Adhaeribacter arboris: one gene and its partner. The protein of the gene in region 1 interacts with the protein of each later gene in a pairwise test. Links are inferred from orthologs where the notes say so. Each region holds a gene or a part of one and is shown on either strand. Other genes may lie near its edges.

Region 1 (15,036 bases):
AAGCAGATTTGTCCAAATTAACACTCAGCCATAAAGATACCCGAGAAGCGATTCAATTCTTAAAAAGCTTGCTTTAGAGATTGCCTTAGTTTAGGTGTTTTATATTTTAAGTCAATTAATCCATTTACGATAATATAAATTTAACATTTAGCTATGAATCCTATTGACCTATTCGCCCTTTCTACTACTGGCTTTATTGTTTCTACCACATGGTTAGTTTTGCGCCTTAAAAAGAAATCCGCTTAAATTATCCAGCTGTTCCTTATGAGCTTTATTTCTTAAGCCTAAGGATCTAGCGATAATTAACGGGTTAAATGCCCCTACACCTGCTCCTTCAAATTGTTGCACCCAGATTATGTTCTCTATGGAGACTATGGTAAAATAAAGTTCTTGTTTATTAAGTCTTTTTCTGCTCTTAGGTCCTGAAATGTACTCTACTACTTACCTACTTCCTTAACTACAATAATGAAATAATATCAATAAACCAGGTGTCAACAAGATTAAGGCAGCTATAATGGTTTTATGAGCAATGACAGGCTTTGGCATGGTAATACTTTTTTAGTAAGTGGTTAATACATATATTTTTATGTATCCATGAACCTTGTCAGACCTTTTCTTGCTTATAGTTCCTCGATTAATCAACAAAAAATTATTATATAGCTAAAGGTAATCCAGTATTCTCCTTTTCTTGGCAGGAACTAAAAATCAGGCTAAAAGCGCTACTCTGATTACTGGTAATTAAATAATCATTAAGTAATTTTATCTAATTACAAGAGTAGGATCTGGTGCTGGTAAGGGGTTCACTAACTTTACCTTGAAAACTGCTGATGGAAGAAGCTTTAACTTCATACCCTTCTGCATTGTACTCCCGGGTTAAATCATTGTAAGAGAATACCCCGGGAACATCCGTTTGAGTACTTATTTTAAGCAAAGGATTTTTACTAAGTGGTATAGTTTCCCAATTATATACTCTCAATAAGGAGTATTCCGAATACTTGTTTTCCTTAGTAAGATCATATTCCAGGGTACTTACATAGGGTTTATTGTTGATGTAGTCAATTTGTTTTACCACATTGCCGTTAAGGTATTCATATTCAATCACCCTTATATAATCCGGACCTGTTGCATACTTATGAATGTAGGTTATTTTAGAAACTTGTCCTTCGGATTTATAATCCGCTGAAATTATAGTAGTGAGTTCCCCTGACGAATTATACATACTGGTTTTTATCCACTTATTATTTTGGTCATACTCATAACTGGCCATGCTTTTACCCTCCGTATTTGGATTGCTTTTTTGCAGCCTGATGATTTTACCGGCATTATCTCTAATGACAGTATCAGTGGAAGTCAATACCGGATTGTATTTTGTAGCAGGAATATAAGTAAAAATACTCTGTAACTTTTTATCCGCTCCGTACTTTAGAGTGACATAGTTGCCGTTGCTACTCTCTTCCTTGGTGAGTAAACAGGTTACTTCTAGCTTCTCAGGAGTTTCGGGTACTGGTACCGGATCCGGTTCTTTTTCTTGATTCTGGGTGCATCCAGCAATAAGAATAAGTCCCAGCAGAATACCAAATGCATTGTTTTTTCTGAAAATAAAATGTATAATATTAATCATTGCTTCTAGGGTAGGCCCACATAGGGTCTATAAAATAATAGGTATAGAATATTTTATATTTAATTAATCTCTTTTGATTTTTAAATTAAGGGAATGGTATGCACTGTTTTAAGCTTTGTACTAAGCCTAAGGTAACGTAATAGGATATACCAATAATTTAATAGTACTTAATCCGAATTCTACTATTTGTAATACCAATTACTGACATTCATACTCGGCAATGTTAGTAAATATATCAGCTTCCACCCCATCGGGATTCTGAAAATTATAATCCATTATATTTTTTAGGGCATAGCCCAGTTCATTGAATTCATAGGTGATTAGAAGCGTAGCGGCAGCTTGGCCCTTGCCATCATACTTTGTTTCTTTTTTAAGCATGTTCTTATTGGCAGTCGGACCCATGAGGTACTTCCTCGCGTAGGTCTGGTAGAAATCCCGGAGTTTTTCTTCCTTATCCAGGTAGTACTCATATTCGGTTTTTATATCCGGCAATCCGGGCTGGTGAATTACTTCTTTCATGCAGTTGCCGTTTAAGTAAGTGTATTCTCTAACAGCATTATAGACCGCCATGTTGGTATTGTAAGTACTCGTTATCCGGGTACGATTTCCTTCCCTGTCGTATTCACAAGTTCCCTCCAGTTTTCCATCGGTGAATAATCCAGTGGTTGGAATAGGCCTTGTTTTAAAGAATTTTGTGATTAGTCCCAGGGTATTGCGCTCAAAAGTAAAAACATCCACAATGTTCTCGGTGAGTTCCTGCTGTCCATAAAAGTAAGTAGCTTTTTGCTTAACAGTAAATTTTTCCATTTGCCCTAGGGCATTAAAAGAATAGGCGTAAGTAGATTTTACCTTACCTTGCCCATAAGTTGTTTGCAGCGTTAACCGGTTTTGACTATCATACTGATAAGTCGTGTAGGATGTAGTATCCTTTTGGTTATATAATTTAACGATCCGGCAAGCTGTCGGCTCAGCTTGAGGATTAGATACCATCACTGTCGCCTTTTTCGCAACTAGTAAGCAATGCTATAATAGCCAGGCACAAAGCTATGGCCCAAGTGGTGGCAGGGAGTAAAGGTTTATTCATGTATAAGGATTAAATTTAGACGGTACTATTGGGTTTAAAATCGGAGTAGGTTACCGGAGATAAGTACAAGTCTCTACACTATTGGTATAATGTGAATTTACAAGCAATCATATTCGAACAGGCGAGAAGTAGTACCTTGTCCGTAGCTACTGGTACGCGTAAAAATCTGTTTGGTGGGATAGCCTTGATCGTTGTACTCCTGAAAGAATTCAAACGTCCCACTTGTAGCTGTATATACTTTGTAAGAACGCGTTTCCAATAACAGCATGTTCTTATTAGCGGTGGGTCCTAAAAGGTTAGATAAATTGGAAGCTTGTTCAAATGCTTGCAGCTTATTTTCTTTCGTTAAATCAAATTCATACAGGTTGGTTCGCTCCGATTCCTGGCCTTCATTGATTATTGCTTTTACACAGTTTCCGTTCTCGTAGGTAAAATAACTAACCGCAGTTAAGGCGGTAGCTAAAACGGTGGTCGTAGTTTTGATCCGATTGCCCTCACTATCATAGGTGCAAATAGTCTCGAAGATGGGTCCGGGGTTGTTATTTTGCAGATCAGAAGTCACGTATTTGGCAACTTGTCCCTGGCTATTATACTCAAAAGTGTAAACCTGGTGATAGCCTCCGTTGTATTCTTGTGCAAAATCGAAGTTCCGTTCCCGTACATCTACCGTTATCAGTTGTCCCAGGTTATTGTATTCGTAAGTTATGGTACTCTTTTCTTTTCCTTTGTAATAACCTTTGGCTTGAAGTACCCGGTTTTGATAGCCATATTGATAAAGGGTATATTGAGTGGTATCATTTAAATCATAGAGTTTAGCTACCCTACAAAAAGAAGCTAGGGGTCTAACTTCTTCTTTCGGTTCAGAACCATCACCCTGCTCGCAGCCGGTTAAAAAGGATAAAAGCACCAGGCACCAAATAATTGGCCTAGAAGCGGTACTAAGTAAGAATTTATTTATATGGAAGTACATGAGTTGGAAGTACAGAATGTTTTGTGTTTGATGATAATGGAAGACTGTGAGGCTGAATAACACTACTTACCGGGCCGGCGGCCGTAACTATTCTCCGCATCCGATTTGCTTACCGCGGAAATCGGATGCGGACACCGGTTCAAATCGGCTCTGCTCTCCGTGCGCTGATAGGCATAGGCACTGCCACCCTCACAGGTGTACACCGGTGGAGCTTGCTGTTTTTTTACCGACGGCTTGGAAGTAAAAGCTTGTGGTTTAGCGGGAGTGGTCGTTTGAGCCGAAGCCAAACCTGTGTGCAGTAGAAAAGCTAAAAGGAGTAAAAGTTGTCGCATTAATAAAAGTTTAATTTGCCTGATTAAATATTGTAATTATAAAATATTTCACTAGGCAAATTAAAAGCCAGTTTTAAGAGTATGCTGGAATTAAGTAGATGTTAGACAAAGATTAGGTGTAAAGTAGAGTGGCATTGTTTAATAGTATAATTTGTATCTTTAATGGCAAACATACTCCATGGGGATAATTGTAATAATCGTTCTATAATGCTATAAGAATATATAACTTTCTGAAGGGGCATCAGCAAAACATATTTTGAGAACAGGTCGTTTTCAACACAGAATATTAATTCAACGCATGAAGCCGTACCACGAGCTAACCTCAAAAGGTAAAATCATCCGCATGACTATTGCCCGGATAGTTATTCATAGTGTTTTACTCCTTGCCTTTTATTTTGCCTGCGCCCGTTTATACAAGAAAATAAATAAAGTGAGAACACCGGCTAATCGGGATAAAAGCTTACCTATTGCTTAAATTAGAATCGTCCTTTTTCCTCCTTGCCAGAATAGCTTGCCGGATTAAGGCTCAATTATCTCTACTGAGGGCTGGCTATCATCTTGGGTATTCTCGGCTGCACCATTAAACTCGTAATACTGAATATTAATGTTTAATATATTGTCGTAGGGGATAGAAAGGTAATTACCCGGGATCTCTCTAAAATGGGTTTCCCCGGTAGCACTAAAGGTCTTTTTGGATGGGTACTTTATGATGATGCGGTCCAGGCCTCCACTCGTTCTGGATAGATAATAATCTTCCAGAATGCCGGAATAAATAATTCCCTCACCAATATTGGTTAAAACATCCACCATTATAAAGTCAATATTTTTGTGGTATTTCCAGCCCCGTTCGGTGTTCAGGTATTCTCCGGTAAACCAATAATGCCAGGTATTCGGAAACCGGAGAAAAGAAAAATAAGGTAGCGTATCCAGGCTTAAACCTCTGACGAAACTTCTCGCTCCGGTACCTACTAAAATACCAAACACGGTTAAACCAATATTATAGGTTAGTATAGGAGCTATATGCGCATGTATGTTCTGGAAGATAGGAGGAACCCGTTCTTTATCGTTTCCGCCCACTACCAAATAACCAATGTTCTCCAGTAATACTTGATAGGACGTTGTAGCTTCTACGACTAAAATGGCAAAAGCATGTAAGAGGATGGCTGGGATAATGGCCCAGATAATCTCATTAACTAGATTAGTGGTAATGTACTCAATGGAGAATCGGGAAGAAAAATAGCTTCGGCGAAGGGCAATACCAAGAAGAGTAATGAATACGAGAAGTACTGTAACAAAAGCAAAATTCACCTACTAAAGCTCTTTTACTTTTACGGTGGAACTATTAATTTTTAAGTTAGCAATAACATGCGCGTTTTTAGAAGAAGCCTCCTGAATGCTTTTTAGAATAGCTCTTCCTTGAGTCTCTTTGCTAAAATAATTTTTTGCTGTTTTACTTTGTCTGGCCTTCATAGCGCTGATTTTATCCAATATGATAAATAAAACGTAATTTTCAAAATGTAGATTCAAAAATTAAATGAGTAATAGTAGGTACCTAGTGCTTAATGAAGTCTACCAAGTACTACTTTTACTCATTCAGCCAGATTAGGTTTGCTTAAGCAACTTTTGATGAAAGATGTTTAAATTATAACTTTAAACTATTCCTAAGAATTACTTCTCCAAAGCCGTTAAAATTGTCCGGAAACTCTCTAATCCTGCTTCCAGGTTCTCGATTATATCCTCTGCCAATACATCCGGGTCCGGTAAGTTATCTAAGTCGGCGAGGGATTTATCTTTTAGCCAGGTAATGTCGAGGCTGGTTTTGTCACGGGCGATTATTTCTTCGTAGGTGAATTTACGCCAGCGGCCTTCCGGGTTGGTTTCGGGGTGGTAGGTTTCGGTGCGTTTGTGGCGGTTTTGCGGGTTGTAGCAGGAGATAAAATCTTGCAAATCTTCCAGCTTAAGTGGGTTCTTTTTAAGGGTATGATGGATGTTGGTGCGGTAATCGTACACCCATATTTCTTTGGTCCAAGGGTCTTTGCTGCTGGGTTTGTTATCGAAAAAAACCACGTTGGCTTTTACCCCGTGGGCGTAGAAAATACCAGTGGGTAAACGCAGGATGGTATGCACATCGGTGGTTTCCAGTAGCTTTTTGCGGACGGTTTCGCCGGCTCCTCCTTCAAACAGCACATTATCCGGTAATACCACGGCAGCCTGACCGGTGGTTTTAAGAATGCTGCGGATGTGCTGCACAAAGTTAAGTTGTTTGTTGCTGGTTGTTGCCCAGAAATCCTGGCGGTTATACGTAAGGTCTTCTTTTTCCTGTTCGCCTTCGGCGTTGGTAAAAGTCTGGCTGCTTTTTTTACCAAAAGGCGGGTTGGCCAGTACGTAATCGTAGCGCACACCGATATCGGCAATCAGGGCATCGGCCGGAGAAATAAAATTATCGCTGTCAATGTCGCCGATGTTGTGCAGGAACAGGTTCATGAGCGCTAGGCGACGAGTGCTGGCTACAATTTCGTTGCCGAAGAAGGTTTTGTATTTCAGGAACTGCCGTTGCTCTTTGTCCAGGTCGTGGTGGGCTAAAAGGTAATCGTAAGCGGCCAGGAAGAAACCGCCGGTACCGCAGGCCGGGTCGGCGATGGTGCGCATAGGCTCCGGGTCTACGCAGGCTACCATGGCTTTTATTAAAGCACGGGGCGTGAAATACTGGCCGGCACCGCTTTTGGTATCTTCGGCGTTTTTCTCCAGCAGACCTTCGTAAATATCGCCTTTATCTTTTACACCCATCATTAGCCATTGCTCGTTGTTAATCATAGCAATGATTTTGGAGAGCTTGGCCGGGTCCTGGATTTTGTTCTGGCTCTTGGTAAATATTTGCCCCAGAATACCTTTTTCTTTGCCCAGTTCCCGGAGCATAATGGTATAATGGGTTTCCAGTTCGGCTCCTTTTAAATCTACCAGGCTTTCCCAGTTGTAATCTTTGGGAATAGGTAACTGGCGGTTGTGCGGTGGTTTGGTATATTCATCCGCCATTTTCAAGAATAGCAGATACGTAAGTTGCTCTAAATAATCGCCGTAGCCCACGCCATCATCGCGGAGGGTATTGCAGAATGACCAGACTTTAGAAACGATAGCGGAGTTGTTGTTACTCATTTTTTAAGTTCTTCTTTAAATATTCGGTCAGATAATACCCGCCGGTTTGAGGAGCATCACCTCTAAACTCAATGAATCCAGCATCTCGAAGTAACCTCAAATATCTTTCAAGGCTTTTCTCTGAAATTCCTGTACTAGTTCTATACTCAGGAATCCTTTTTCCTTCTTGTCTAACTATAGCGTTAAGAAGGGTAGCCAGTTTAATTTTAACATTCTTAGTAGCTCCCTCAATTGCTCCCTCAATTGCTCCCTCAATTGCTCCGTCATTTACAGTATCAGTTGTTCTATTACTTATAACCTCATTAACTGTACCGTTAACTTCTAAAGGAATAGCCATTTTAAATACATCACCTTCTTCAAAAATTGGCACTTTGCCAGGAGCGTAGTGGGGCAGGTATTTATTTACGTTTAAAATACCGGAGCCTAATTCATCCACGTGGCCTAGTTGGGTGAAGAATTTGGCGATAACTGGATTTTTCGCAAAAGGAGAAAAGTTTTCGGGTAATAAGCGACCATAGGTGTGCGGCCGGTTAGCATTCTCAGTAACTACCCGGTCGGTGTAAATGAAGAGCCGAGCGGGATAAGCGTTGGTAAACTCCCGGTGTACGAGCAAATTGGCTACAACTTCCCGGAAAATCTTGGACCTAAGACTAACGCGAATGGCTCCTTCCAGAAAAAACTTATCGGGTAGGTGCTTAGCGATAAAGCTCATTAGTTGGTCGTAAGTGTCTATCAGGTTGGTTTGAACATAAAGACGGTCATCATAACGGTCTAGGTTTTGGCGGCGGACCAGTGCATCCGTTTTGTAATGCGGTAAAATACTTTGAATGATTTCGTCCTGACCTAACAGAAGAGCGGCGGCTAAAGTATAGCCCTCCTGACCGGTTTGCAGGTCGCGGCGGAAAAGGCCGGCTTTCCGGAGCAATTGTTCGTCGTCGAGGGCTAGCCAGGGATGATTATAGTCGCGGCTGCGAATTAAGTTCCGGACTTTCGGAAATAGCTCCGGATTAAAGTCGGAGAACCGCAGCGCTGGGTAAATAGTGTTTTCGGAATAACTGGCACTTTTGCGGGTGTATAATTCGGAAATAGCAATATGGCTGGTAAGTTTATAATCACCATCTTCGCTGCGGTCATAAACGATGCGCCGGCATTTGTGTACCTGCGAACTTTCCGGAACCTGGATATGAATAAGGGTTGCACCTTCTACTTCCACTAATTGGGGGAGCAAAATAAAAGGCGGTTCCAGCAATTGCGGATTATTAGAAATATTGACAATTTCTTTTAAAAGTTGTGGTGCGCGGGCTTTATTAACACCGAGTACTTTGCCACCATCGGAAATTCCTAATAAAATATCGCCGCCGGCTCTATTTAGGAAAGCGCATACGGTTTCGAAAAGGTTAGCGGGGAGTTCCGAAATTGCTTCCTTAAACTCAAGTCGCAAGCCTTCTGTTTGTTGCAGTAATTGCCTAACACGCGCTTCGTTCATTTAAAATAATACTAACTAATTGTAAGATATTTATTCGCCGTACAAATATTTATTCGCCGTACAAAAATGACCTTATTCTTTCATCAGTTAAAGGCATTGTAAAAATTGGACTTATAAACTGCAAAAGCTTATCTGATAAATTTTTATACTTTTGATAGCATATTTTGTCAACATCTTCGGGTATCATCCAATCTTTTTGATAATCAACATAAAAGCCTTTGTTTTTAAGGTTATTAGCCCCTTTAATTAACTCGCTAAGCATTTCCGCCTCCTCTTCGGTTAACTCCCCTAATTTTAAAGCCTTACTTAAAAAGATTGCAGTAGATTGAAATTTGCTTAAAGCGTTATGTGGAGTAAAGAAGTAATACTGCCAATTATATTCGTAATCAGTAATGTAGTATCCTGTTAGTGATAGTAAGAATTCTTCAATATTTAAATGCTTAAAGCTGTGATTTCTAAATATTTTATCTCTTTCAACCGGGCTTATAAAATAAATATCATTGTTTAAACCAATCAATATCAGTGCTTTGATTAATTCTTCGGAAGCAAGAATAACGTGCGAAACGGCAAATCCATAAAATTGCATATTAGCGGCAGCTTCACTCAATAATAAATGATTTTTTCCATTCTCGAAAGAATAACAGGCTCCTGAAAGCAAATCACAATCGGCCCAATAATCTATTTTTTGATTTTTCACTTCTTCTTTTTCAATGTTTTTTTCTCCTGACTTGCCGTCTTCAAAACCATTGAACCTTTACCTTGAGGGATAAAATTGTGGCTTCTCATCCAGGTTAACGCTTTATAAAACTTCTCCCGATTTATGTTTAGCTTTCGCTCCGACCAGTTTTCTCGGGACTCATAAACAATTTCATCATCCGTCGGATTTTTGCTGGCCAATAATAAATTATTCCATCCGGCAAAAAGCGTAGCAATCACTTCGGCTTGTTCCATATCAAATTTCAAAAAAGTTTCTATTAAGGCATTTACTTCTTTAAATTGTTGCTCTGTAAGGAATTGCTGAGTTTTAGCAATAATGTTTTTCATGCCCCGCAGAGAGGTGTATGTATGGCCAATTGGTAGCTTTTTAATTTGAAACCAACCTGCTTTTGTTGCCCGATGTTCTACCTTTTTTAAATGATTAAAATCATCAGGACCAGCGGCATCTTTTACCGGCTGCCTGCCTAATGAAATGCCAAGGAAATTTTCTACCTGATGGGCAATTTTTTCGTCTTTTACGTGATTCAACTTGGGTAAATGCTCCGGGTGCTTTTCATGAGTGTCAATCACCAAGGCAAGAATGCCCGCGTGTAAATCAGTAGCAGTAATACCAGCAATCTTCATGGGAAATTCTTCTTCGGGAACCAAAGGGATAATTTTTGCTTCTTGTTCTTCAGTAACAGTATTGAGGACTTCTTTATAAGCAACCAACTTACCCTCAAAAGCTTTCTTTAAAATACTCTGGCAAAGGGTTTCGGCTTGTTGCAGGCTTTGGGTGATGGTTTCTTCTACTTTATCGCAAACACTTAGGCGGCTTTCTACTTCCTGAACAATTTTTCTCTGTTCTTCAATTGTACAGAGTGGAAAAGGCATTGAATTACAATTCTCTTTATTAAGGTATTGAATAGTTGTTGAAGTGGATTTTTTCTCGAAGTAATATTTATTTAGCTGAATACAATAGGCAAGAAAATTAGAGTCAACTAAATCATTTGTTAAGAAAGCATGCAACTGTTGATTTATAACAATTGGTTTTTCAACTACAGCACTTATCCCAAAAGTACCGACACAAGTCATTATCACACTACCAGTTGGAATTACTCTAGCGTTATATTCCTTTATCTCTGAATCAGATAATCCTAATTTAATCGTTGTGTAATCAATTTTAATTGAATGTTCACTGAGATTCGGAGTTGTTACCCATTTTATTTCTCCTGTAAATGATTTAGGTTTATCCCTGTTCGGAACAATACTTTTACATATATCTCCAATTTTAACCAATCTCCAACCCTCCAGCAATTCACTTTCTTTAACGTCTGGATTGGTAAGTTTTCCTTCAAAAGCCCACTTTAAAACGGCTTGGCGGTAAACTTTTAACTGCTGCCGGGCAGTTTCTAATTGTTCTTTGCCTTTGTCTAATTCGCTTAGCAGTTCCTCTATTTTGGCAACTATTTCTTGTTGTTCATCCAATGTAGGATAAGGTAAAGGAATTTCCTCAATGGTTCTAGAAGACAAATGCTTTACCGTTACAGAAGAAGTTTCAGCATGAATGGCATCAAGGAATGGCTGTAAACAGTAGAATAAAAACCTTTCGTTAATAGCCTCAGAGTCTGGTAAAATCCTACAAACTCGTTGATTTAATAATGCATCTGGTCCTTTCCAATAAGATGCTTTAAAATCTCCATCCATTCCAATAAGGATATTTCCTTTATGAACTATAAATTCTTCACTGTAATTTCCTTTATATCTATCAACTGTAGTAGTATTATCAATATCACGTATTCTGATTAAGGGCATTCCTTCATCCTTGGAAAAGAAGGAAGAACTGAACGCGTAACCATTTTGAACCTTCGCAACTTCTTTTAAATATTTTCTATCCCAATGTTCAGCCTTAACTAATAATTGGTGTTTACCTTCTTCAACTATTTCAATCGGTTTTCTTCCAAGTGCCATCTACGCCGCTAACTCCTCGTTTAATTCATTTATAATTTCATCGGTCTGATCACCGAACAGTTGCCACATTTTACCCAAACCCCCGTGAGCATTAAAGGGGCTTAAATCAAAATCGTCGCGCTCCAGCCGGAAACTGTTGGCTACGTAGTCTTTTATCATCCGGAGCCATTGCATCTGGGTTTCGGTAAACTTGAGGGTACCGGCCTGCTTTTTAAATACCCATTCCTGAAAGTTACGGTCCACGGTTTTGTCGTAGGCCGTCAGGGTTTCGTCGAGTCCGCTTACTTTCCGGATGAGCGCCACCAGAGCCATGAGTTCGTTTTTGGGCTGGCCATTTACTTTTTCCAGTTGTTCGTAAGCCCGCCAGATGTTTAAAGGCGCTAAGTTAGGTCTTGCAGCTTTAATTGTTTCCACCAAATCCTTCATCATTTTATAAGTGAGTTCCCTCCGCCCGTAGGGTTGTCCGTAAAATAACTGCAAAGCCGTAATTTCGGTTTGGTGGGTTTCTATCCAGGTCCGGAAATCCTGCACCAGGTTTTCGGCTTCGGCTTGGTTGTCTTTTACCCAGCCAATATTTACCAGCTCATCGGGGTTAATGTGGTCAATTACCTGGTCGTACTTTTTGCGGACATCAATCACATAATTCCTCAGGTCGTAATCGTTAAACACGGCCGTAGCCTGCTCAATAATTTGTTCGTGTTGTTCCTTTACCTGGGCTTCAATTACATCGGGGGCAGCACCGGGGTTTTGCGCCAGTGCCTGTAATCGTTCGTTTTCCAGCGTGTCCGGGTCGTAGGCGTGCAGCAGTTGCTTTACCACCTGGTTTAGGGTAAGTCCGCCGGCTTTTTCGGCAAAGGCGAGTTTTTCTTTTTCGTTTATCTGTTTATCGAGCCGGATGAGGCGGTTGGCCAGCGTGGTGAGCATGGCTTCGTCTTTGTTGCCCATGGCAATGCCTTCCAGTACTTCTTTCAGCGAGAGGCCCGGCTTTTTCTCCAACGGGCGGCTGTCGGTTTTCCGGCTTTTCTCTACCCCAATGGCATCTATAATCACAAAATGGTCTTTGGTGTATTTAGCGGCCGGGGTGCCGGTAGCTTTGAGTTCTTCTAAACTACAGGTGCGGGTGCCGCGGCCTTTCATTTGCTCGTAATAGCTGCGGCTTTTTACATCGCGCATAAACAGCAGCACTTCCAGCGGCCGGATGTCGGTACCGGTGGCAATCATATCTACGGTAACGGCCACGCGCGGGTAATAACTGTTGCGGAACTGCTGCAACACGGTTTTGGGGTCTTCGCTGCGGTAGGTTATCTTTTTGCAGAACTTGTTTTCTTCGGCAAATTCTTCCCGCACAATATTTATAATGTCGTCGGCGTGGCTGTCGCTTTTGGCAAAAATGAGCATTTTAGGTACTTCAAACTTGCCATCCGGTCCAATCCGGTCGGGGAACATTGCCGGTAAATTATCTTTATCGGCTTTAGCAATGAGCCGGATTTGGTTCGGGTTTACTACTTTCTCGTCGAGTTGCTGGGCCCGGTATTCCACTTCTTCGTCCAGGGTATTCCAGAACTGTTTGCGGGTGAGTTTTTCGCGGGTGCCTACGTATTCGCCTAAATCTATCTTAGCCCCTTGCTGGGTAATTTTAGTGACAATCTCGAAAACATTGTAAGGCACCAGTACACCGTCTTCCACCGCTTTCTGGTAGCCGTAATCGCAAACTAAGTTCTGGTTAAAATAACCAAAGGTCCGATTATCGGGCGTAGCGGTTAAACCAATCTGGAAGGCATCGAAATAATCGAGCACCTGTTTCCAGAGGTTGTAAATGCTGCGGTGGCATTCATCAATCACCACGAAGTCGAAAAACTCCATGGGTATTTTTTCATTATACACCACCGGTAAAGGTTCCTTGGGCTGCCACTTACCTTCGTTCGGGTTTTCTTCTTCGTCGCGTTCGTCTAAAGGGGTGCCTTTTAAAATAGAATACAAGCGCTGGATGGTGCTGATGTACACTTCGCTGTCGGTGGGCACAAAGGCACTGCTCAGGCGGGTAACGCCGTAGAGTTCCGGGAAAAGCCGGTTGTCGTCCTGTGGTTCGTAGCGCTTAAATTCCTGCTCGGCCTGTTCGCCCAAGTTTTTGGTATCTACCAGGAACAAAATGCGCTTGGCTTTGGCAAATTTGAGCAGGCGGTAAATAAAAGTAATAGCCGTAAACGTTTTACCCGAACCCGTCGCCATTTGAATGAGGGCTTTGGGCCGGTTTTCCCGGAAAGATTTCTCCAGGTTGGTGATGGCTTGAATCTGGCAATCGCGTAAGCCATCGGTAGGTAGTCCCGGAATATCATGAAACCGACCTCGTAAGGTTTTACTTTCCTTTATCCATTTCTGAAAAGTCTCGGGCCGATGGAAAGTAAACACCGGCCGGGAGCGAGGTTTGGGATCGCGGTAATCGGTAAAGCGGGTAACTTCACCGGTACTCTCATACACGAACGGCAAAGGACCATTGTTAATGTATTTGAGCTTAGCCGTAGCATAATCAACGGACTGGTCTTCGTGTACCGTCAGCTTGACGCCTTCTTCTTCGCGTTTGGCTTCAATAATACCTACTGGCTTCTTATCCACGAACAACACGTAATCCGCCGGTCCCACATCGGTTTGGTATTCCCGAATCGCAATACCAATGCCGGCGCTTAAATTTACTTTCTTTTTATCCTGTATGATCCAGCCACTAGCAGTAAGTAATTTATCAATCTCGTCACGGGCTTTCTGTTCGGGATTTTGGTTCATGCGGTATTCGGGAATCTATTTCCAATGATACAAAATATTTTCTGTTTTGAATATTATTATAGAGCCTCGACAAAGTATTTTTTTATAGCCCACCTAAAGTCAGGCACCTCAAATTATTTAGGAGGTTTAGGATGGATATCTGAAAACTTAAAAAAGCAGAATAGTTACAGAAGGCGAGTAATCAGGAGATGATTACAAAGAAAAGTAGTTTGGTTTGGGTTATAACAAGTATTAAGGTAAGTTTTCCTTGATTAAGACTTGGCATTAGCTGTATCCTTTTACAAGCAGCTCGTAGAATTTGTGGGCCAAGACATCTAATTGGTTAAAAAAAGCAGAGGTTTCCAGAGCGGTGAAATTTACCATTTGCTGATGATAAAAGGCATAATAACTATCATTGTTTTCTGGTATGCCCATCAGGACCAGAATAATGCTGCCTAGATCACTGTGGTAGGGTTCGGCTATAATTTCGAGTAGGTTTAACCCGAAATGGAGTTTATTGCTTTTCAGGTCCTCTTTAATGAGCTTTACAATTAGCTCCGGCCTAGTGATAAGCGAGTTAGATAGTGGTGTCATAGAGTAAAATAAAAGTTAATGGTTATAGGTTTAATGGATGGATAGGTATAAGAGCAATCCAGTTGAATTACCGGCAGGGAAAAAAGCAAGGTTAGCCTTTTCTATTGTGGAGCTTTCCGATGAAACAGGAAGAGAATAGAATAGAGGAAGGTTTGCAGGAGCTTTATTTGCAAACTTCCTTATAAACTTATCTAAATTGAAAATGTGCTACCGTTAAGGCTATCGAAGATTCTATCATTGGTGAGCCTCATATCAGTGCTTTGGAGCGAGAAGCATGGATTGCCTTAAAGATACAATACCAAAAGTTGATGGAACTTCGGTTATAATCTGTATTATTCTAAAAGAATAGGGAAGGGAAAAAAGCAGCAGTGA
Region 2 (14,910 bases), 3.6 Mb from region 1 along the record:
ACTTTTCCGGTAACTCTTACCGCCGAGCAAACCACCCTGGATTTAGGAAAAATTCAACTTAGTCCGGATACAAAAATACTGAGCGGCGTAACTGTTACGGGTCAGAAGGCTTTAGTAGAAGATAAAGGCGACCGGTTGGTCTACAACGCTGAAAAAGATATTTCCAACGCGGGCGGAACAGCGGCCGATGTACTCCGGAAAGTTCCCACGCTAACCGTTGACTTAAACGGCAACGTGCAGATGCGCGGCAACAGCAACCTGAAAGTCTTGGTAAACGGCAAACCTTCGGCCATGATGGCCCGCAACCTGGCCGATGCCTTGCGGCAAATGCCCGCCAACATTATTAAATCCGTTGAAGTTATTACCAGTCCCGGCGCTAAATACGATGCCGAAGGCTCCGCCGGCGTCATTAATATTATCACTAAAAAAGGTTTGCAAGGTTTTAATGGCTCAACCAACATTACGGCGGGTAATTTTAACCGCTCTATCGGCACTAATATAAATTATAAAAAAAAGAAAATAGGTTTAACTCTCTCGGCCAACACCTATCAGTACCGTAACCAATGGGAAAGTGAGAACACCCGCACTACTTTATTTAACAATCAACCACAAAACATTCTTATTCAAAGAAGCATTGCCGATAATACGGGTACGGGTGGCTACGGCGAAATGAGCTTAGATTTTGACCCGGATTCCCTGAGCCGGATTAACTTCTCGGCCAACGTGTGGGGCGGAAATTTCCCCAACAACAGTACGCTTTATAATCGCCTCACTAATCCAGCCGGACAGGAAATTCAAGCCTTCCGCAACGACCGGCGTTTCCGGAATCCATACGGCAACGGACAATTAGATTTAGGTTATACCAAAACTTTTAAGAAACCCGAACAGGAATTTTCCTTACTGACCCAATTTAGCCGAATGCCCGATAATTATTTCTACGATACGGATAGCTACTCGCTGGCGGAACAATTAACCTACCGGCAACACAGCACCAATTACAGTCGCAATAAAGAATACACAGTACAAACCGATTACACGCATCCTTTCACGGTAAAAGGCGCCCACGATACTACCAGTATTAAACTAGAAGTGGGCGTAAAAGGAATTCTGCGCGATATTGGCAGTGAGTACCGGGTCGCCGAATCTTTGGACGGAGCCGGTGAGTTAATTCCGAATCCTTCCCAGTCCAATGATTTTAATTACAAGCAGCAGGTTACGTCCGGGTACACCTCAGTGCGTTTAGATACCAAAAGAAAATGGGGCTTAAACATAGGAGCCCGGCTGGAGCACACCGATATTAAAGGTGATTTTGTTACAACCCAAACCAAATTAACTAATCAATACAATAATTTAATTCCGAGCATTACCCTATCCAAAGGCATAAAAACGCAAACGTTTAAAATAAGCTATACGCAACGAATTCAGCGGCCACTTATCTGGTACTTAAACCCTTGGCTCAATGCTAGCGATACCTTAAATGTAAATACCGGCAATCCTTACCTGAAACCAGAGTTAAACCACGCCACCGAGTTAGGTTATAATGTAACCACTAAAAAAGGATTATCGGTTAATACGGCTTTTTATTGGCGCTACACCGATAATGCCATTGAATACTTAACCGTTGCCGACCCAAATGGAGTTACCATCAGTAAACCCCAAAACATTGCCACCCGTCAGGCGTATGGCTTAAATTTAAATGTATCCGGTCAGCCTAATAAAGAATGGAACCTGAACGGAGGTTTAGACCTGCGCTACGTAGCCCTGCGCAGCCCGGCTTTAAATCAGAGTAACAATGGAATGGTCTGGAGTATAAACTTTAACAGCACATACAAATTACCGAAAGATTTTTCATTACAAGCCAACGGCAATTTTGGTTCTGGCTGGATTAGTTTGCAAGGTACTAACTCGGGCTATTATTGGTACGGCTTTGCCGGCAAGCGTGAATTCTGGGACAAAAAAGCCAGCCTTACTTTAGGCGTTAACAACCCGTTCAAACGAAGTATTCAACAAAACGGCAAACAAACGGCGCCCACCTTTATCAGCGATAATCGTTGGTCGTTCGTTAATCGTTCGGTACGGCTAACGTTTGAATGGCGTTTCGGTCAGATGACCGCAGGTGGCGGCAAACAAAGTAAAAAAATCACTAATGACGATAAAGGTGGCCGGTAAGATTAACTATTTTATTAAATAATTCCTCCATCTAAAGCTAGAGGCAATTTAATAGTATGTATCCAAAAAACTGTTAATTATCATATTCTTTTCAACGTTCTCACTTTACATGGTGTCACTGGTTACTGCTAGCTTCTGGTAAATTGCCACTAGCTTCCGCTAGTATATTTTGTAAATCGGAATAGAAATAAGATATAACTCATAATTTCCTCGTATCTTTGTATCCCATAAGCCTTAAAATACTTATGGATTCTAAATATATTTTTGTGACGGGCGGGGTAACTTCCTCCCTCGGGAAAGGCATTATTTCCGCATCGCTCGCCAAACTTTTACAAGCCCGAGGTCTCTCGGTTACTATTCAAAAATTCGACCCTTACATTAACATCGACCCCGGTACCTTAAATCCTTACGAACACGGTGAGTGTTTTGTAACCGACGATGGCGCCGAAACCGATTTGGATTTAGGCCACTACGAGCGGTTTCTAAATATTCCAACTTCACAAGCCAATAACGTAACTACCGGTAAAATTTATAACCACGTTATTACTCAGGAACGCCAGGGAGCTTACTTAGGGAAAACCGTGCAGGTAGTACCGCACATTACCGACGAAATTAAACGGCGTTTACTTTTGCTCGGCCAAACCGGCGTATACGATATTGTGATTACTGAAATTGGGGGTTGTGTTGGTGATATTGAATCGTTGCCTTTTATTGAAGCCGTGCGCCAGTTACGTTGGGAATTGCCTCAAAGCGATTCGTTGGTAATTCATTTAACGCTACTGCCTTACCTGAGAGCAGCCGGTGAATTAAAAACCAAACCTACCCAACACTCGGTAAAAGCACTTTCGGAAGCTGGAGTACAGCCCGATATTTTGGTTTGCCGGTCGGAGCACCCTATACCGTTGGAGATGCGCAAGAAAATTGCCCTTTTCTGTAACGTTAAGGTAAACTCTGTAATAGAATCGCTGGACGCCGAAACTATTTACGACGTGCCGCTGATGATGAAAAAAGAAAAGCTAGATGACCGGGTTATCAAAAAACTTAAAGTTGCGGGAAAACACGAGTTAAATCTCGACTCCTGGAAAGAGTTTTTAGGCCGTTTAAAAAACCCCACCGAAGAAGTAAATATTGCCTTAGTTGGTAAATACGTGGAGTTGCCAGATGCTTATAAATCCATTATTGAAGCGTTTATTCATGGTGGTGCCGCCAATGAATGTAAGGTCCGTATCAAAACCATTCAATCCGAATACATTACTCCCGACAATATCGACATGCTGTTAGGAAAAAGTGATGGGATTTTAGTAGCACCCGGTTTTGGTAGCCGGGGTTTTGAAGGTAAACTGGAAGCCATAAAATACGTGCGAGAAAGAAATATTCCTTTTCTAGGTATTTGCCTGGGCATGCAGTGCGCTGCCGTTGAATTTGCCCGCAATGTGTTAGGCTTATCAGATGCAGCATCCACGGAAATGAACCCTGACACTACTAATCCGGTTATTGATTTAATGGAAGGGCAGAAAGATATTACCCAGAAGGGTGGTACTATGCGATTGGGTGCCTATATTTGCGAGTTAAAAAAAGGAAGCCGGGCGCAGCATATTTACGGAAAAACTAAAATCAGCGAACGGCATCGGCACCGTTACGAATTTAATAATCAATACTTGCAAGCATTCGAAGAAAAAGGCATGTTAGCCACGGGTATTAACCCCGAAACCAATCTGGTAGAAGTAATTGAATTGCAAAATCACCCCTGGTTTGTCGCTGCCCAATACCATCCCGAATTAAAAAGTACTGTTCTTAATCCGCACCCGCTGTTTGTGAAATTTATAAAAGCGGCTATTCATCACACCAAAACTAAAAACGATTATTTAAAAGGTTAATACCTATATTATTTTATGGAGAAAAATCAAGCAGTAGGCTTAGTTATTATTTCGGTCCTGCTGATCGTTTACATGACATTTTTTGCTCCCAAAGAGCCACCAAAACCTGTTCAGGAAAAACCAACCACTACCGCTGGTGCTTCCTCCACTACTATTGCTGCCACTCCCGCTAACATACCGGATTCGGTACGTGCCCAAGCTCTAGGCGAGTTTGGTACGGTAGCCGTGGGTACTGCCGAGGAAGCCCACCTGGAAAATAAAAACCTGCGTGTTACTTTAAGCACCAAAGGCGGTAAAGTAGAAGAAGTACTACTAAAGAATTATAAAACCTGGGATAAAAAACCGCTGGTATTATTCGATAAGCAAAGCAGCCAAACGGACATAAGTTTTCAAACTAATTCCGGCAAAACAGTTAAGCTATCCGATTTATACTTTAAAGCCTTGCCGGTTTCGAACCAGAATGGCACTCAAGCTATTACCTACCGGGCGGAATTAGGAGCAGGTCAATCTATCGACCAGACCTACGCTTTAACGCTAGACGGGTTTACTTTGGACTACAAACTTAGCTTTAAAGGTTTAAATCAACTACTAACCGATAAACCTCTGATTTTAAGTTGGAACGACCGATTAAAAAAGACAGAATTTGACCTGAAACAAAACCGGGATCATTCGCGCCTGAACTTGATGACCGCCGAAGAAGACTTTGATTACTTAGTAGGCAAACCCGAACAAGCAGAAATAAAAAAATTAGAAACTCCGGTTAAGTGGGTGTCTAATAAACAAAACTTTTTCTCGGCCGCTATTATTGCTAAAAACACTTTTTCTGGGGGCGAGGTAAAAGCTTCTTTTAACCAGGCGGACACAACCGAAGTTAAAACTTTTGCTACTACGCTTGCCATTCCGGCCAAAGATGTACTGGGCAGCGGCGGTGAATTTACTTATTTTTTCGGGCCTAATGATTACACCGTTCTGAAGAAATTGCCTTTCAATTTTGAGCGTAATCTAGAACTGGGCTGGGGCATTTTTGCTTACGTAAATAAGTTTCTGATTATTCCGGTTTTCCACTTCCTACAGAAATTTATTAGCAGTTACGGTATTATCATTGTTCTACTGGTTTTGTTTATTAAAACCTTACTGCTGCCGCTTACTTACAAATCGTACCTTTCCATGGCTAAAATGCGGGTATTAAAACCCGAGATTGACGCCATTAAAGAGAAGCACGATGGCGACATGCAAAAGACTCAATCGGAAACCATGAAGCTGTACAGCGAAGTGGGCGTAAACCCCATGAGTGGCTGTATTCCGGTGGTGCTTTCGATTCCGGTATTGTTTGCCTTGTTCAACTTTTTCCCTAATTCGATTGAACTGCGGCAAGAACCGTTTTTATGGGCCCGCGATCTTTCTACCTACGATGTTTTTGCCCGTTTGCCATTTACCATTCCGTTTTATGGCAACCACGTGAGTATGTTTACGCTTCTCATGACGGCTTCGACCATCCTGTATACCTGGTCGAATAATCAGGTAAATACCAGCATCCAGGGACCCATGAAGTTCTATTCTTACCTGATGCCTTTAGTATTTTTATTTGTGGTTAATTCACTTCCTGCTGGTTTAAGTTTCTACTATTTTGTGGCCAATATTATTACTTTCGGCCAGCAAGAGTTAATTAAGCGTTTTGTAGATGAAGATAAAATCCGGGCAAAACTGATTGCCAATAAAGAAAAAAATAAAAACAAACAGCCGGGTGGTTTCCAGAAACGTTTGCAAGATGCCATGAAAGCTGCCTCTGAACGCGAAGCTCAGCAAAAGAAAAGCAGCAAAAAATAGAATCGCGGATTTCCGCAGATTAAAGGATTACGCAGATTATTTATAAACAGAAAAGCCGTTCTTAATGACTAAGAACGGCTTTTCTGTTTATAACTGATACTTAAGAATTTAAATTTACTTTTACACGATAAATTTAGCTCTATAGCATATTGAAATCAGATAACTAATAGCAAACCGCCTAAATCAGCTGCCATAAAGAAGGAGATGCATCTTGGTGGTTTTGAAAACCCTCCAAGCTTGGGCAACATTCCAAATCAAATTTATGGAAGGCAGTAAATACTAATTTGTATAATTCCTAAGTTATTCTTCCATAGAATACGCATTTTCGGATGTTTAAACAAGAATCTGCGTAATCCTTTAATCTGCGAGAATCTGTGATTGAATAATCCTATAATTCGCATAAATCTGCGATTCAGATTTTATCTACTTTTTCCAATCGCAGGTTATTCATGGCATCGGCTTGCAGACCTGTAATGTTATTTTGCGTTAAACGAATTACTTCATCGTAGAACAACACAATCACCGGACACTCCTCCACCACTATTTTATCCATAGCCTGATACAAGGCATAACGTTTTTGTTCATTCTGCTCCAATCGGGCTTGTTCGTATAAATGGTCGAAGGTTGCATTTTTAAAATGAGTTTTATTAGGACCAGCCGGCGAGAAATTAGGACTGTAAAATAAAGCCAGAAAGTTTTCTGCATCCGGGTAATCGCCAAACCAAGATTTCATGAAAAATCCCGAACGTCCGTTATCTACCGCTTCCTGGTGCGCCGGAAATTGGTTGATGTTAATATCAACCTGCACGCCTACCTCAGCCCAGTTTTTTTGCATGAATTCCGCTATCTCTTTGTGCTCCGCTACTGTATTGAGGCGAATACGTAAAGGTTTTTGCGGTCCGAAACCAGCGGCCTGCAATAATTTTCGGGCTTTTTCTGGTTGATAGGAATATCCCATCACTACTTTATTATTAAACGAAGGCAAAGCCGGTGGTACCATGCCGGAGTGCCCAGGAGTACCCAGATTATTGCGGTAATACAGAATAAGTGCTTTTTTATTTAAAGAGAGGTTTAAGGCTCTTCGCACGCGCTTATCGCGCAAGGCCGGATTATCTTCCGGTAAGTTTTTCGGGTCTAGCTGAAATCCTATGTATTCGGTATCCAGGTAAGGTCTTTTTTCTACTTTAAATTTACCGGCAAAATCTTCCTGCACGGTGCCATCCGGGTTAAATATTAAATCTTTAGAACTGCCTTTAACTCCTGACAAAAAATCAATCTTGCCTTGCTGAAAGGTGAGAAATTCCAGTTTCCGGTCGTTAATAAAAGAAATCTGTACGGCATCCAGATAGGGTAAGCGTTTCCGGTGATCGTCAAGCTTCCAGTACTGGGGATTTTTATGGTAAATAATGGCGTTCTCTTCGTCCCAGCTTTTAAATAAAAACGGCCCGGTACCAATAGGATGGCTACGAAAATCTTTCCCGTATTTTATAACTCCTTCTTTGGGCACCACAAAGGCATACGGCATACTTAAAATCCCTAAGAAAGGAATAAAAGGTTCTTTTAAATAAACTAATAGCGTACTATCATTCAGAGCTTTAAAGCAAGTGTCTGCAACTTCTCCTTCACTATTTTCCAGCACTTTCCCTTTAAATATCCAACTACCGGTACTGGCTGTTGGAGGGTCCAAGATTCGTTTGAAAGAATAAACAAAATCATTTGCGGTCACCCTGCGACCTTTACCATTTGCAAAAACCATGTTGTCGTGAAAAAAAACATCATGGCGCAAGTGAAATAAATACCGGCGACCATCCGGCGAAATTTCCCAGGATTGCGCAATGGCTGGAGCGGGTTGAAGCTGATTATCCAGCTCTACTAACCCATTATACAATTGGGTAACTGCCCATATATTTCCCTGATTGCGGGCGTACGCTGGGTCTAGGGAGGTTAAGGATTCCGGTTGGTTATACTTAAAAACTTTTTTGCTCGTTTCTTCAGTAAACCGCCTTTTACAGCCCCAAATTACAAGTGCCCAGCAGCAGAAAAATATCCGTAGTCTCTTCATGCAGAATAAAAATTTCTCCCTAAAATAGTATATCTTTGCGCAAGTTTTAGGTATTAAATTGCTGCCATTACATTATTCCAACATGACCGTTACATATCTGGGCCATTCGTGTTTTTTATTTGATTTTGATGGGGTTAAAGTGCTTGTTGATCCATTTATAACGTATAATGATCTGGCTAAATCCATTGATAAAGAAAATATTACCTGCGAATACATTCTTTTATCCCATGGCCACCAGGACCACATGGCCGATGCGGAATATTTCGCTAAAAAAGACAATGCCACTTTAATAGCCATATACGATATTGCGGAATGGTTTAAACAAAAAGGCGTGGAAAACTTGGTGCACCTAAATATTGGCGGTAAAGCACCTTTACCGTTTGGCACCGTTAAAATGGTAACGGCGGTGCATTCGAGTGTATTGCCCGATGGCAGCTATGGCGGTAACCCGGCGGGCTATGTTATTCAAACTGTGGATAAAGTATTTTATTTTGCCGGTGATACGGCTCTTACTTACGACATGAAATTGATTGCCGAAAAATTCGGCCAGGTGGATGTAGCCTTCTTACCTATTGGTGATCGGTTAACGATGGATATAGAAGATGCCTTAATTGCCGCCGAATGGGTGAATACAAACAAAATTATTGGTATGCACTATGATACCTTTCCGAATATAAAATTAGACAAAGAGCAGGCCTTTAAAGCTGCTCAACAGGCAGGTAAAGAATTAATTTTACTAGCCATTGGAGAAACCGTAACTATTTAAGTTTAGGAACAGCGTATAAAATGGGAAAAATAATTGCAGTAGCCAACCAAAAAGGCGGTGTAGGTAAAACCACTTCCGCGATTAACCTGGCTGCCAGCCTAGCCGCGTTGGAGTATAAAACCTTATTGGTAGATGCTGATCCGCAGGCGAACGCTACCTCTGGTATTGGATACGATCCGAAAGATATTTCTACTAGTATCTACGAGTGTATGGTAGATGGGCTGAACGCAGCGGACATTATTATATCTTCTTCTATTAATTTTTTAGACTTAATACCTTCGCATATCGATTTAGTTGGAGCTGAAGTTGAGATGATTAACCTGCCTAACCGCGAGGAAAAGATGAAGGAAGCTTTAGCACCGATTAAAGACAAATACGATTTTATTATTATTGATTGCTCCCCATCATTAGGCTTAATAACCGTAAACTCGCTTACAGCCGCCAACTCCGTAATTATTCCGGTGCAATGTGAGTATTTTGCTTTGGAAGGTTTAGGTAAGTTGCTTAATACCATAAAAATTATTCAGTCGCGCTTAAACCAGGAATTAGAAATTGAAGGCATTTTGCTGACCATGTACGATGTACGGTTACGCTTATCGAACCAGGTAGTGGAGGAAGTAAAGCTCCATTTTCAGCAAATGGTTTTTGAAACTATTATTCCGCGAAACGTGAAACTGAGTGAATCGCCGAGTTTTGGTTTGCCGGCCATTATGCACGATGCTGACAGCAAAGGTGCCATTAGTTATTTGAACCTGGCCCGCGAAATTGTGGAAAAAAATGCCGTGGTTCAAGCACGATAATTTACTGCTACCTGTTACTTAATTTAGGCTTTTACCGGAAAGCAGTTTCAAATTGTATTAATTCGAATGTCCGAAAATAAAAATCAAGTAAAGAAAAAAGGAGGATTGGGTCGCGGCTTAAACGCTCTTATAACGGGTAGTTACGATAAAAAAGAAGAAGCCGCTGTTCCTGTTGCGGTAGCTCCCGTAAATGCCATTGCTGAAATTCCTTTAGATACTATTCAGACAAACCCTTTTCAGCCACGTACGCACTTCGACGTTGAAGCTCTAGAAGAATTAGCCGAATCCATTAAAATTCAAGGTATTATCCAGCCTATTACGGTACGCAAGTTCGATGAAAATACCTACCAGCTAATTTCCGGCGAACGCCGGTTACAGGCTTCTAAGTTAGCCGGACTAAAAACTATTCCGGCTTTTATTCGACAAGCCAATGACCAGCAAATGCTGGAAATGGCTTTAATCGAAAACATTCAGCGCGAAAACCTGAACGCTATTGAAATTGCCCTTTCATATCAGCGATTACTGAGTGAATGTAATTTAAAGCAAGAAGAACTCGGCGATCGGGTAGGAAAAAAACGGACCACCGTTACCAATTACTTGCGCTTATTAAAACTTCCGCCAGATATTCAAATTGGCTTACGGGACAATCAAATTAGTATGGGTCACGCCCGCGCCTTAATTAATATTTCTACCGTTGAAAAACAATTAGAGGTTTATAAACGCATTATAGCCGATGAACTGTCCGTACGGAAAGTAGAAGAATTAGCCCGCCATTTAAATAACGAATCCAATCAAGAACCAAAAAAAGTAGAAAAACCAACCCCGACTCCCTCCGGCGAAATTAAAGTGGTAGAATCCCGTTTATCTACTCATTTCGGGACCAAAATTCAGGTAAAATCAAATTCTAAAGGTAAAGGAGAGATTAAAATCCCTTTTGTTTCCGTTGATGATTTAAACCGGATTTTGGAAATTTTAAATTATTAGTTATGATTGTTGCCCGTCGGAGTGTTGTTATTTTTTTAATATTTTTTTGCTGCCTTAGTAAAGCTCAAGCACAAGTTATCACGGCTGGCAACGATTCTATTGAGGTAAGTTCCACTCCCGCGGATACTCTTTCTAGGGGTATATTTGGAAGTTTAAAAAGTTGGGATAAACCTTCGCGGGCAGCTTTATACTCGGCTATTATACCGGGTGCCGGACAATTTTACAATAAAAGCTACTGGAAAATACCGATTATTTATACGGGTGGGGTCACTATCGGTTATTTCTTTAATAAATGGCATAAGCTTTATCTATCTTTCCGGTCTTCTTACGAAGTAAGGATTAGTCAAAAACCTTTAGCTCTGCCAGATCAATATGCCCAACGGTTCCCGGCCCCTACTTATACGCCGAACCTTGTTCGGGCAAGAGACGAGTATCGTCGTTATCGGGATTATAATATCATCTTTGCTATGTTATTATATGGCCTTAATGTAAGTGAAGCCTACGTAGATGCTCATTTAAAAGGCTTTGATATTAGTGATGAGTTATCCATGCGGTTTGAACCCACGATTATTACCGGTCCAGGTTTTGGGTACACTCCCGGCTTTGCGGTAAAATTAAATCTTAAAAAACAATGAGAATACTATTAATTGGCTACGGTAAAATGGGCCGCACCATTGAGCAAATAGCAAAACAGCGGAATCATGAAATTGTTGGCACCATAGACGTAACAAATACGAATACCTTAAGCCAGTACAATAATAGCAATGTAGATGCGGCTATTGAGTTTACCCATCCTGAATCGGCCTTTGAAAATGTAAAATATTGTTTAAATAACCGCATACCCGTTGTTTGCGGTTCTACGGGTTGGTTAGATCATTTCAACAAGGCCAAAGTTCTTTGTGAGTCGAGGAACGGTGCGTTTTTCTATGCCTCTAATTATAGTGTCGGCGTAAATTTATTTTTTCATTTTAACGAATATCTGGCCTCTAAAATGCAGGCTTATCCTAATTTTAAAATTTCGGTGAAAGAAGTACACCATACCCAAAAGGTAGATAAGCCTAGTGGCACAGCTATTACTACGGTTGACGGCATTCTTTCTCATTATTCAGATAAAAAAGGTTGGGTGTTAGCACCGGAACAAGCAGATAATAAAATTGCAATTACCTCCGAACGCATAGGTAACGTAGTGGGAACCCACATGGTACGCTACGAATCAGAAAACGACACCATTGAACTATTGCACGATGCACATAGCCGGACCGGCTTTGCCGAAGGTGCGGTAATGGCGGCCGAATGGCTGCAAAATAAAAAAGGTGTGTTTGGAATGAAAGATATGCTAAATTTGTAAGTTACAATATCATACGTATGAATATCAAGTTATTAACGAAACCAGAAAGAAAACCCAAAAAGCAGAAAAGCTTCTTCCGGGAATGGGGTGATGCTATTTTATTTGCGGTAATAGCGGCAACTCTTATCCGGTGGGCTACTTTCGAAGCGTATACCATTCCTACTCCTTCCATGGAGAAATCGCTTTTAGTAGGCGATTATTTATTCGTGAGCAAGCTGCATTATGGCCCTCGTACGCCACGTACCCCCTTGCAGGTACCTCTTACGCACCAAACGATCTGGGGAACTAATATACCGTCTTATTCCAGCGCTATTCAGTTAAAATCACATCGGTTACCTGGCTTTTCTAAAGTAAAAAATAATGACGTGGTGGTTTTTAATTATCCGCCGGAAGATCAATACCCCGCCGATCTGCGCACCAATTACATTAAACGTTGTATTGGCATTGCCGGTGATAAAGTTGAGGTGCGCGACATGGAGGTTTACGTAAACGGTATTTTAGCGACTAAACCCGAAAAGCTGCAGTATAGCTATTACTTAATGACTGAAAACGCGATTAACGAGAAAACGTTTGAGGAATACGACATTACCGATATTAATATGGTGCAAGGTGGGTATATAGTTCATACTATGCCCGAAACTGCCGAAAAATTAAAAGCTTTAGATTTTATCAAAGAAGTTCATCTGTTAAAAGATCCGGCCGGAGTAGCGGACCCTAGTGTGTACCCCAATCTACCTTCCCGCTTTAAATGGAACAAAGATAATTACGGCCCGGTACAAGTACCGAAAGAAGGACAAACCATAACCCTCGATTCCATGACGGTACCCCTTTACGAAACTGTTATCCGGAAGTACGAAGGAAACGAAAACGTAGAAGTAAAAGGCGATCAAATTTTTATTGCTGGAAAAGAAATTAAGACCTATACATTTAAGCAAAACTATTACTTTATGATGGGCGATAACCGGCATAATTCGGCTGATTCCCGTTTTTGGGGTTTTGTGCCCGAGGATCATATTGTAGGTAAAGCCGTTCTCATCTGGATGTCAGCCAATCCGAATGGTGGCTTGGGAGGCAAAATTCGCTGGAACCGGATATTCAATATTATTCACTAGGGTTTAGTCCATAGTCGACAGTCCACAGTTAATCTTATATGAATTGGTTTTAAGTTAACCAATATCTATTTCATAGTTGACCGAAAGGTAGTTATTGCATTTTAATGCTTTATATAAAATAAAAAACAAAAAAGTATTGATTTAGGTCAGTACTTTTTTGTTTTTCGGCAGCATATCTTTTTTTGCAAATAGAAAAATAGAAGTAGCAATTTTAGATTTTACCAATCTATTTCGGTTAAAGCATGTTGCTTTAAGTAAGTGTTAGCCTGACTGAAATGCCGGCAACCAAAAAAACCTTTATCGGCCGCAAATGGCGAAGGGTGCGCTGCCTTTAAGATACAATGCTTTTTCTTCTGTTCAATAATTACTCCTTTCTTTTGCGCGTAAGCTCCCCAAAGCATAAAGACTAAATTTTCCTTTTTTTCTGACACAATCTCGATCACCGCATCCGTAAACTCCTCCCAACCTTTTTTCTGATGAGAACCAGGAGTATTAGCCCGGACGGTTAAAGTGGCATTCAGCAATAAAACTCCTTGTTTTGCCCAGCGCTCCAGATTACCACTTTTCGGAATAGACTTGCCTAAATCATCCTGAATTTCTTTAAAAATATTCCGTAAGGACGGAGGTATAGCCACGCCATCGTTTACCGAAAAAGCAAGACCGTGGGCCTGACCAGGTCCGTGATAGGGATCTTGTCCAATTAAAACAACTTTTACTTGGTCAAACGGGCATTTATCAAAAGCATTAAAAATCTGACCGCCTGGCGGGTAGATCGTGTGCGCAGCGTATTCTTCTTTTACAAACGAAATAAGCTTTCTAAAATAATCTTTCTCAAACTCTTGTATTAATTCTTCCTGCCAGCTTTTTTCTATTTTTACGTTCATAATTATATTTTTTACAGTTTTATTCTGAAAACAGTAATTTTTAGGTATTTCCTTGTTTTACCAAAACTATTGCCTAAAATTGGGTGTTATTAACCAACAAAAAGGCTTTCAATATGGATACAACCACTACTGAAGGGGTAAAAATAACGGTTACTACCAACTATTTACCCGACTATTCCAGCCCTTCGCAGCAGCATTTTGTTTTTGCTTACAAAATTGTTATTGAAAATAACAGCGAATTTACGGTAAAGTTATTAAGGCGGCATTGGTATATCTACGATTCTAACGCAGTTGTACGGGAAGTGGAAGGGGAAGGTGTAGTTGGCCAGCAACCTGTGTTGGAGCCCGGCGAATCGCATGAATATGTATCTGGTTGTAATTTGAAAACCGGCTTGGGTAAAATGCGGGGTACCTACACCATGGAAAGATTAGTAGACGGAAGTTTGTTTACCGTAAATATTCCGGAATTTGTGTTAATTGTGCCTTACAAACTAAATTAGTTTTACCTTTTTTGTGTTCGCAATCCGGCTGGTATATTACTATATTCTACATTTTATTAAATCCACCCGGTTACATGGTATCCACTCTCCCTTTGTTTTTGATTTTTATAATCGGGTAATTATTCATACGGGTACTTACCGTATTTTTCCGGTTATTGAAAAAATACGACAAGATCTATTCAAAAGTAACAAGCTAATTCAAATAATTGATTTTGGTGCTGGCTCTCAAATTCGTAATACGCCCACTAAAACAATAAGTCATATTGCCCGAACGGCAGCCAACCCACCCCATACTGCCCAACTACTTTTCCGCTTAATCAATTTTCAGCAACCAGCCACCATTCTGGAGATTGGTACCAACTTAGGTATTACTACTTCTTACCTAGCCGCCGCAAAAAAAAAAGCCCGGGTATATACGCTGGAAGGTTGCCTTGATCTGGTGCAACAGGCGCAATCTCTTTTTAAAAAACTTAAATTAAAGAACATAGAAGTACTAACGGGTAACTTCGACGATACCTTACCCGCGCTATTAACTACCATAAACACCCTCGATTTTGTTCTATTCGATGGGAACCACCGTT

What was found.
Region 2: the proteins of AHMF7605_RS21645 (region 1) and ung interact in binary tests that used the Escherichia coli proteins (3 or more experiments, as listed by UniProt). The link is inferred for Adhaeribacter arboris from one-to-one orthologs.

What each region holds. Positions count from the first base shown.
Region 1 is NZ_PYFT01000001.1:5,328,662-5,343,697, forward strand. What follows is about bases 4,919-7,917. They hold AHMF7605_RS21645 (class I SAM-dependent DNA methyltransferase), read right to left. Parts: upstream 7,161-7,917; coding sequence 5,676-7,160; downstream 4,919-5,675. Other genes in these bases: AHMF7605_RS21640 (hypothetical protein), read right to left, coding at 4,919-5,315; AHMF7605_RS29885 (hypothetical protein), read right to left, coding at 5,319-5,495; AHMF7605_RS21650 (RNA-binding domain-containing protein), read right to left, coding at 7,153-7,917. In the rest of the region: AHMF7605_RS29875 (hypothetical protein), read left to right, coding at 1-77; AHMF7605_RS21620 (hypothetical protein), read right to left, coding at 764-1,621; AHMF7605_RS21625 (hypothetical protein), read right to left, coding at 1,820-2,611; AHMF7605_RS21630 (hypothetical protein), read right to left, coding at 2,803-3,612; AHMF7605_RS21635 (hypothetical protein), read right to left, coding at 3,738-4,007; AHMF7605_RS29880 (hypothetical protein), read left to right, coding at 4,306-4,482; more of AHMF7605_RS21640, read right to left, coding at 4,527-4,918; more of AHMF7605_RS21650, read right to left, coding at 7,918-8,646; AHMF7605_RS21655 (AbiV family abortive infection protein), read right to left, coding at 8,696-9,343; AHMF7605_RS21660 (restriction endonuclease subunit S), read right to left, coding at 9,340-11,313; AHMF7605_RS21665 (type I restriction endonuclease subunit R), read right to left, coding at 11,314-14,091; AHMF7605_RS21670 (hypothetical protein), read right to left, coding at 14,356-14,664. UniProt on the Escherichia coli protein: The subtype gamma methyltransferase (M) subunit of a type I restriction enzyme. The M and S subunits together form a methyltransferase (MTase) that methylates A-2 on the top and A-3 on the bottom strand of the sequence 5'-AACN(6)GTGC-3'.
Region 2 is NZ_PYFT01000001.1:1,735,500-1,750,409, forward strand. Bases 11,997-14,869 are described here. They hold ung (uracil-DNA glycosylase), read right to left. Parts: upstream 13,830-14,869; coding sequence 13,164-13,829; downstream 11,997-13,163. Other genes in these bases: lepB (signal peptidase I), read left to right, coding at 11,997-12,945; apaG (Co2+/Mg2+ efflux protein ApaG), read left to right, coding at 13,943-14,329; AHMF7605_RS07195 (O-methyltransferase), read left to right, coding at 14,343-14,869. In the rest of the region: AHMF7605_RS07135 (TonB-dependent receptor domain-containing protein), read left to right, coding at 1-2,169; AHMF7605_RS07140 (CTP synthase), read left to right, coding at 2,415-4,046; membrane protein insertase YidC, read left to right, coding at 4,062-5,873; AHMF7605_RS07150 (ABC transporter substrate-binding protein), read right to left, coding at 6,286-7,935; AHMF7605_RS07155 (metal-dependent hydrolase), read left to right, coding at 8,018-8,701; AHMF7605_RS07160 (ParA family protein), read left to right, coding at 8,722-9,501; AHMF7605_RS07165 (ParB/RepB/Spo0J family partition protein), read left to right, coding at 9,568-10,485; AHMF7605_RS07170 (DUF5683 domain-containing protein), read left to right, coding at 10,488-11,120; dapB (4-hydroxy-tetrahydrodipicolinate reductase), read left to right, coding at 11,117-11,833; more of lepB, read left to right, coding at 11,851-11,996; more of AHMF7605_RS07195, read left to right, coding at 14,870-14,910. UniProt on the Escherichia coli protein: Excises uracil residues from the DNA which can arise as a result of misincorporation of dUMP residues by DNA polymerase or due to deamination of cytosine.